One region of the Mycolicibacterium sp. HS_4_1 genome, then DNA from elsewhere that is predicted to be linked to it. Evidence: predicted binding sites of a transcription regulator. Region 1 holds the regulator's gene; the other holds the start of a gene.
The links. The regulator LexA, encoded in region 1, represses DNA repair genes until DNA is damaged. The targets are predictions, from matches to a motif close to CGAACANNTGTTCG.
Positions count from the first base shown of each region.

Region 2: ACX12F_RS19605 (HNH endonuclease signature motif containing protein) is a predicted target of LexA. The motif match lies at 1,888-1,901, and genes of this name have one in related genera.

Region 1 is NZ_CM137261.1:2,504,853-2,508,839, reverse strand. Features, by position in the region: gene ACX12F_RS11950 (alpha/beta fold hydrolase) at 1-445, shown strand, start outside; gene nrdR (transcriptional regulator NrdR) at 452-916, opposite strand; gene ACX12F_RS11940 (LysM peptidoglycan-binding domain-containing protein) at 1,028-1,501, opposite strand; gene lexA (transcriptional repressor LexA) at 1,754-2,464, shown strand; gene ACX12F_RS11930 (LGFP repeat-containing protein) at 2,531-3,987, opposite strand, start outside.
Region 2 is NZ_CM137261.1:4,060,152-4,064,138, forward strand. Features, by position in the region: gene ACX12F_RS19585 (sulfite exporter TauE/SafE family protein) at 1-728, shown strand, start outside; gene ACX12F_RS19590 (DoxX family protein) at 733-1,023, opposite strand; gene ACX12F_RS19595 (TetR/AcrR family transcriptional regulator) at 1,104-1,550, opposite strand; gene ACX12F_RS19600 (hypothetical protein) at 1,534-1,725, shown strand; gene ACX12F_RS19605 (HNH endonuclease signature motif containing protein) at 1,906-3,321, shown strand; gene ACX12F_RS19610 (cutinase family protein) at 3,605-3,987, shown strand, end outside.

The sequences.
Region 1 (3,987 bases):
GCTGCGGATCCTCAACGACCTGCCCGAGCCCAAGGCCTCGTCTGCCTTCGCCCGGACCCTGCGTGCGGTGGTCGACTGGCGCGGCCAGGTGGTCACCATGCTGGACCGATGTTATTTGACGGAAGCCATTCCGGTGCAGTTGGTTTGGGGCACCCAGGATGCCGTGATCCCGGCCGCCCATGGAGAACTGGCACATGCCGCGATGCCGGGTTCCCGGCTCGAGTTCTTCGACAACTCGGGACATTTCCCATTTCATGACGACCCCGATCGATTCGTGAAGCTCATCGAGGAATTCATCGACACGACCGCGCCGTCGGTATACGACCGTGATGCCCTGCGCGGACTCCTGCAGACCGGCGTCACCGCGAAGTCGATCGACGCCCCGCACGATACGAAGTTCGCGGTTCTCGACGCGATGGAGACCGACGAACGCAGCGCGACCTAACGGCGGTCAGCCGGGCGACGTCACGCCGCGGTGTGCTCGCAACGCCTCGATTTCGCGTTCGAAGTCCTCGGCGGACGAGAACGAGCGATACACCGAGGCGAATCGCAGATAGGCGACCTCATCGAGATCACGCAGAGGACCGAGGATCGCCAATCCGACCTCATGGCTCGGCACTTCGGGAGAACCGGTGGCCCGCACCGCATCTTCGACCTTCTGGGCCAACTGGTTCAGGGCGTCGTCGTCGACCTGCCGACCCTGGCACGCGCGCCGTACGCCCTTGATCACCTTGTCCCGACTGAACGGTTCGGTGACGCCGCTTCGTTTGACCACCGCGACCACAGCGGTCTCCACCGTGGTGAACCGGCGGCCACATTCCGGGCATGACCGGCGACGACGAATCGCCTGGCCTTCGTCAGCTTCGCGCGAATCGACCACGCGCGAGTTCGGATGCCGGCAGAACGGACAGTGCATCACCGCTCCTTCGCCGCACCGACAATCGACCGTTTCGAACGGTCTCGAGCCTACCCGTGCCGCTCGGACCCGGCCGGGCGCCGTGCCGATCAAGGTGCGCACGGGCTGTCCTCAGCCGACCGGAGCGATCAGCGTCTGCCCGGCGTCCAGGGCCACCGATGGCAGCTTGTTGAGCTCCTTGATGCGGTCGACGACGGCGCTGACGGGTGCGTCGGGCGCCACGCGCCGGGCGACCTGCTGAATCGACTCCCCGGTCTGCACCCGGACCACCGCCAGCTGCGCGGGTACGGATGCGGTCGACGCGGTCGGCTGAACAGACTCTCCGAACTGCGCGACCAGGCCCAGCCACACCGTGATGCCCGCGGCGACGAGAGCCAGCAGCACCGTGGTCAAGGGCGTGACCGGGTTGCGCCGGTGCGAGGCACGGGAGCTCAGCACGCCCGTGCCCCGATGCTGGAACGCCGCACCCGAGGGACGGGAACCGGCCGGCCGCAGCCGGGCCTGGCGGTGACGATTCACGTCTGCACGCCGAGGCACGGTGCGGACGACGACGTCGGTGGGGTACTCGCGGGTGATGACGGTCATGTCGGTTCCTCTCCTGAGTTCGTACATAGGTTCGATCGCTCTTGTGTTCGACTATATCGCCCAAATGTTCGAACGGTAGAACATGTGATCGAACTGTTGCGAACGATACGACGACCCACCGACAAGTTCCGTTCCGCCGATTCGCCCCCCGCTTTCGCCACGTCACCAGCGGGAGGCGGCCGCGACACGCCGATCCGCCCGATCTCGAACACATGTTTGATCAATCGTGTGCACTGGGCTAGATTCGTTCACATGAGCGACAGCACCGATACCCCGGACCGCACCGATCGCACCCCCGAAACCCAGTCGGGTGGCCGGGCCAGCAGCCTCACAGAACGTCAGCGGACCATCCTCGACGTCATCCGCACCTCGGTGACGACGCGCGGCTACCCACCCAGCATCCGCGAGATCGGCGATGCCGTCGGCCTGACCTCCACCTCATCGGTGGCCCACCAGCTGCGCACGCTGGAGAAGAAGGGCTATCTGCGCCGCGATCCGAACCGCCCACGAGCCGTGGACGTCCGGGGCGCGGACGACTCGACCGGCGCCGCCATCACCACCGACGTGGCGGGTTCGGACACCCTGCCCGAGCCGACTTTCGTCCCGGTGCTCGGCCGGATCGCCGCGGGCGGTCCGATCCTCGCCGAGCAAGCCGTCGAAGACGTCTTCCCGCTCCCCCGCGAGCTCGTGGGCGAGGGCTCGTTGTTCCTGCTGAAGGTGGTCGGCGAATCCATGATCGACGCGGCGATCTGCGACGGCGACTGGGTCGTCGTGCGCCAGCAGAATGTGGCCGACAACGGGGACATCGTCGCGGCGATGATCGACGGTGAAGCCACGGTGAAGACCTTCAAGCGCACCAAGGGCCAGGTGTGGCTCATGCCGCACAACCCGGCGTTCGACCCGATCCCGGGCAACGACGCGGTCATCCTCGGCAAGGTCGTGACCGTCATCCGCAAGATCTGACGCCTGCCAGACCAATAGTCGAGCCCCGCTGCAGTCGCTCGCAGCGGGGCTCAGCCGTCGGCGGGGTCAGCCTCGGACGAATCCGTTGGTGACCGCGAATTCCTCACTGGCAAACCAGATTTCGACGTCAGCGTCGTCGTATCCGAGCGCACCCGGCACCCAGTACAGACCCGACTTCGTGTTGGCCTTGATGACGTAGCCGGCAGGCGGCTCCGCGCCGGTCGCCACGCGGAACGACATCTGCGCGGTCTCGGGCTCCTCCGCGCCCAAGGCATGGTGCCTGCCACTGGCCGGACCGGCCGTCACAGTGTCCTCTGCCGTCACAGTGTCCTCTGCCGGCGTGGCGTCCGCGCGCGGCTCGGCCGTCGGTTCGCTCGGTGGTTCGCTCGCCGGGACCTGGGCCGGCGCAGCATCGACGACCTGCTCCTCGGGCGCGTGCACGTCAGCGTTCGGGGCCCCGGCGTCCGCGGCGGCCGGCGCGACCCACACACGGTCGCCGGAGTCTCGAGGCCGCAGGCCCGCGAACCCTGCCAGCCCAGCCGCGGTCAGGCCCGCCGCCGCGCTCCCGCGGCGCAGGGCCTCGGGAAGTTGCACCGATGCCGTCGGTTCGTCGGCGGGCTCGTGAGCGTCCGGCTCGGACTCAGCGGGCTCGGCCGGCTCGGCAGCGTCCACGGGCTGGGCCTCGGCTTCGGCCTGTGCCGTCGACTCACCCTCGTCTGCAGGTTGCTCGGCCGTGAAATCGGGGTACACCGTCGGCGCGGTGTCGATGACGTCCGGGTTGCTCTGGAATTCGGGCCCGCCGCGCGGAGCGTCGAAATGCTCGGTCTCGGGCGCGAAGTCGGCGGCGTACTCGGTGTCGCCGCCGTCGTCCGCATACTGCGGGTCGCCGTACTCCCCGTCACCGAAATCGTGGTCGTCGTGGTCGTCGTAGTCGTACGTATCGTGCTCGTCGAAAACATCCTGGCCGGCCCGCCGCCGGCGCCGCAGCAGCGCCGCGATCACGATGCCCGACACCACCAGCAACAGCGGGATGATCGCCAGCAGCCACCACCAGTGGAACTGGTACCACTTGCCGGACTCCTCGGGCTGCGCGTTCACTCCGCCCGGGAGGTCGACACTGGGGACCTGCAGACCGCTCAACTGCGACGCCAGGTCCGCCGGCTCGGTACTGAACTCGTGGCTCGACTTGTTCCACGAGATCGACCCACCCGTGAACTTCTGGCTGATGACGTCGCCATTGACCGTCTGGTCCCCGGTCGGCGCGCCGAGCTTGCCGGTGGCGCCGCCGAGCTTGGCCCACGCGGCGTTCATCGCGCCACGGACGACGAATGCGCCGTGGTCGGGGGTCCAAAAGATGGTCGGATTGTCGGCCGCGGCGAAGGTGGCGACCCGGCTGGTCGGCGAGATGCCGCCGTCGGTCTCGTTGCTCGCCGGGAATCCGAGGTCACCTTGCGGCCCACCGGCCGCGCGGTACTTGGCCAGCACGTCGCCCGTGACGGCATGGGCACCGGTGGCGGCCGAGT
Region 2 (3,987 bases), 1.6 Mb from region 1:
TGGCGGGCGTCGCCGCAGGAGTGATCAACGCGGTGGTCGGCTCCGGCAGCCTGATCACTTTCCCCGTCCTGATGGCCGTCGGTTACCCGCCGCTGGTGGCCAACATGTCCAACTCCGTCGGGTTGGTCCCGGGCAACTTCACCGGCGCCTACGGCTACCGGCACGAGCTCGGCGGCCAGGGCGCCCGCATTCTCCGGCTCGGCATGGTCTCGCTGGCCGGGGCGATCGTCGGGGCAGTACTGCTGCTCAAACTTCCACCCGGTGCATTCACCGCGGTGGTGCCGTGGCTGATCCTGCTGGCCGGTGTCCTGGTGCTGGTGCAGCCTGTGTTGCGCCGGACCCTGGATGCGCGCCGCGGCGCCGTACGCACCACCGACCATGCCGCCCCGCTGTACGCCGGCGTGTTCGGCTGTGCGGTGTACGGCGGGTACTTCGGTGCGGCGCAAGGTATCATCATGATGGCCCTGTTCGGGTTGTTCGTGTCCGAAGATCTGCAACGGCTCAACGGCGTCAAGAACATCTCCGTAGGACTGGTCAATTCGGTCGCGGCCATCATCTTCATCACCATCGGCCACGTGGCCTGGCTCCCGGCGTTGCTGTTGGCCGTCGGATCCACGATCGGTGGCTACATCGGGGCGCGCATCGGCCGCCGCCTGCCACCCAACGTCCTACGAGCCTGCATCGTGGTGGTCAGCATCGTCGCGTTCACGGCGATGATGCTGCAGTAGCCGGTTACACCGCGTACGAAATTACGAACACGCCGACCGAGAGTCCCAGCATGCCAAGGCAGTTGAGCCAGAACTCCCGCTTGAGGAAATTCGCGCGGTAATGCGCGTAGGCCGCGCACAGGAAGTAGGCGATCACGCCGACGTTGGCGGCCACTCCGATGCCCGGATATTTCAGCCCAGCCAGCAGCCCCGCCACAGCCAGCAGCTTTACGACGATCAGCACCCACCACCAATCCTCCGGAAGCCGCACTCCCTCAAGGCATCCGCGGATGAACTGCGGCGGGCGAATCGACATCAACGCGTCACCGAACAGCACCGCCGCCAAGAGTGCGGTAGGCCACCAGTAGTGCGGGATTCCGGTCACTGCTCATCTCCTCATGCTGAATCGTGGATGACGCAACGGACGACGTCGCTTATCTGGTCGGCCACCGAAGCACCACCGGAGGCGTGGTTGCCACCGGTCATGACGATGCCGAGGTAGGCGAAGTAGACGACCCGGGCTGCACGGGCGGCCGCGGCCTTTGAAAGCCCTGCGCGCGCCAGGACAGACTCCAACTCGGCGACCAAGGCGAGGGCGAGCTCACGGAAGATCGCCGATTCGTGGCTGCCGCGCACGATGATCGAGGAGTATTGCCGGGACAACACGGCGTCCTCGGCGAAGTAGTGCAGAAACGGCGTGAGTAGCTCGATTACGGCGTCAACCGCACCGTCGGGCGTCAACGGTTCCACCGATTCGCGGCCCGACCCGCGATCGCGGTGCACTGCGGCGATCCACTCGTCGAACACCTCGACGAGCAACCTGTGCTTGCCCCCGACCCCCATCACCCAGATCGATGAGCTGGCGCCCCGCATCTTCGGCGTCGTCGATCGGATGGAGGCCATCGTGACGCGCGTCGAGGCCATCGTCGGAGTCGCCGAGACCGTCCTGTCGCCCATCACGGTCACCGAGAGCGCGGTACGTAGCGTGCTGAAGTCGGTTCGCGGCTTGATTCCGTAACCCGGTCCCTCCTCCGTGCTCAACCCGCTACGCGCCCCGACCTCGCCCACGCGCCGCTAGTCTCACTCCGACGCAGCGCACCGAGAAACTTTGATCACTTTGTTTGCGCTGGTCACAACAGGTAACTAGGACCACATTCGTCACAGCGAATTGTCGGTACTTCGAACTAATGTTCGAAGTATGGGATTGACTGATCCGGCCTCCGTCGAGCAGGCATACGCCGCTTACGAAGCCGCCGCGGCCGCGATCGCATCCCTGGACTACGCCGGTCTGCCCATCGAAGTCTTGTTGGAGTTGCAGTCCCGCCGCGAAACCCTCAAGTGTGCCGCCGAGGCGGTCGACCACCAGATCCTGGCCGCCGCGCAAACCCAGGCCACGGCCAAAGACATCGGGGCGAAAGACTGGCCCGAGGTGCTGCATATCCGGCATCGCATCAGCTGGGAGGAGGCCCGCCGCCGGGTCCGCGACTGCGACCATCTCGGGCCGCGGTCGGCGATCACCGGCGAACCCCTGGGCCCGGTGTGGGAACTGGTCGCTCAGGCGCAGGTCGAGGGTGTCATCAACACCGAGCACATCGCGGTGATCACCGGATTCTTTGCGAAAGTTCCGTTGTGGGTGGACCCGGTCACGTTGGTGCAGTGCGAACGCGACCTGGTGGCCGCAGCGCGGTACAAGACGCCGGAGGAGCTGCGCAAAGCGGCCGCTGATCTGCTGTACCGGCTCGATCAGGACGGGCCCGAACCTGACGATGACGAACCGGACCCGCAACGGTCGTTCGTGATGGGTAAGCAGCAGGCCGATGGGCGCTCGGAGGTCAGGGGCAGCCTCGATCCGGAAGCCCGGGCCTACTGGGAGGCGTTGTTCGAAAAGTTGGCCGCGCCGGGGATGTGCAATCCCGACGATCCCGAACCGTGCATCTCGGGCACACCCACCCAAGCCCAAATCGACAACGACACCCGCACCGTGGCTCAGCGTCAGTACGACGCGTTCAAAGCGGTGGGCCGGATGATGCTGGCCTCCGGGCAGTTGGGCGAGCACAGCGGGCTCCCGGTCGCGGTGGTGGCGACCACGACGGTGCAGGAACTCGAACGCGGCGCCGGGGTCGCGGTCACCCACACGGGATCGAAACTGCCGGTGCGGGATTTGATCCGGATGGCCGGGCAAGGTGCCTACCATTATCTGGCGGTGTTCGATCAACACACCAACATTGCGCTGTATTTAGGTCGGGCGCGTCGTACGGCATCACCCGGCCAGCGGATCATGTTGTTCGCCCGCGACCGCGGCTGCACCAAACCCAATTGCACCGCCCCGGCCTCGCGCTGCCAGGCCCACCACGTCAACACCGACTGGGGCGACGACGGCCCCACCGATATCACCAACCTCGCCCTGGCCTGCGGCTGCGACAACCGAGCCGCCCACGCTGGCGGCTGGAGCACCACCATGAAAAACGGCCGCGCCCACTGGACCCCGCCACCACTACTCGACATCGGCCAACCCCGCACCAACCAATACCACCACCCCACCCTCTACCCGCCCGAGAGCGAGGATGACGACAGCGAGGACGGCGATGGTGAAAGCGACAGTCCGGCAAGCTAACCCGGCACCCAGCACCCAGCACCCGGTGGCACGACACCGCGTGCGCCGCGGATACGGCATGCCAGCACGATGACTGCCGGCAGCTCCCCGCCCGCACCCGATGCGGCACGCCACCACCGAATCAGTCACCGCTAACAGGCAATAACAGACTTCTGGTATGTCACGATTCCAACGCGCCGAGCGCAGCTAACCGGCAGACGAGGTGCCGGTGTGTCAGCATAGACTCGTGAGGCCAAGCAAAAGCAGAAGCCGAATCAGAAGCCTGACGACTGCCGTAATCCTGGTGGTACCGCCAGGATTCCTGTCCGCCGCGCCACTGCCGGTAGCGCATGCAGCCGACTGCCCCGACACCGAGATCATCTTCGCCCGCGGCACCGATGAGGCACCGGGCCCCGGTGGAGTCGGAACCGCATTCATCAATGGCCTGCGCACCGCCATCAGCCCGAAAACCCTTGACGTATATGCCGTCGACTACCCCGCGACCACCGACTTCCCCACCGCCGTCGATGGAATTCGCGACGCGCGTAGGCAGCTCGTGACGACCGCGGCAGCCTGCCCCCGGACCAAGATGGTGCTCGGCGGGTTTTCGCAGGGCGCCGCCGTTGCGGGCTTCGTCACCGCGGGCACCATCCCCGACGGGATCTCCGCCGCCGAGGTGCCGGCACC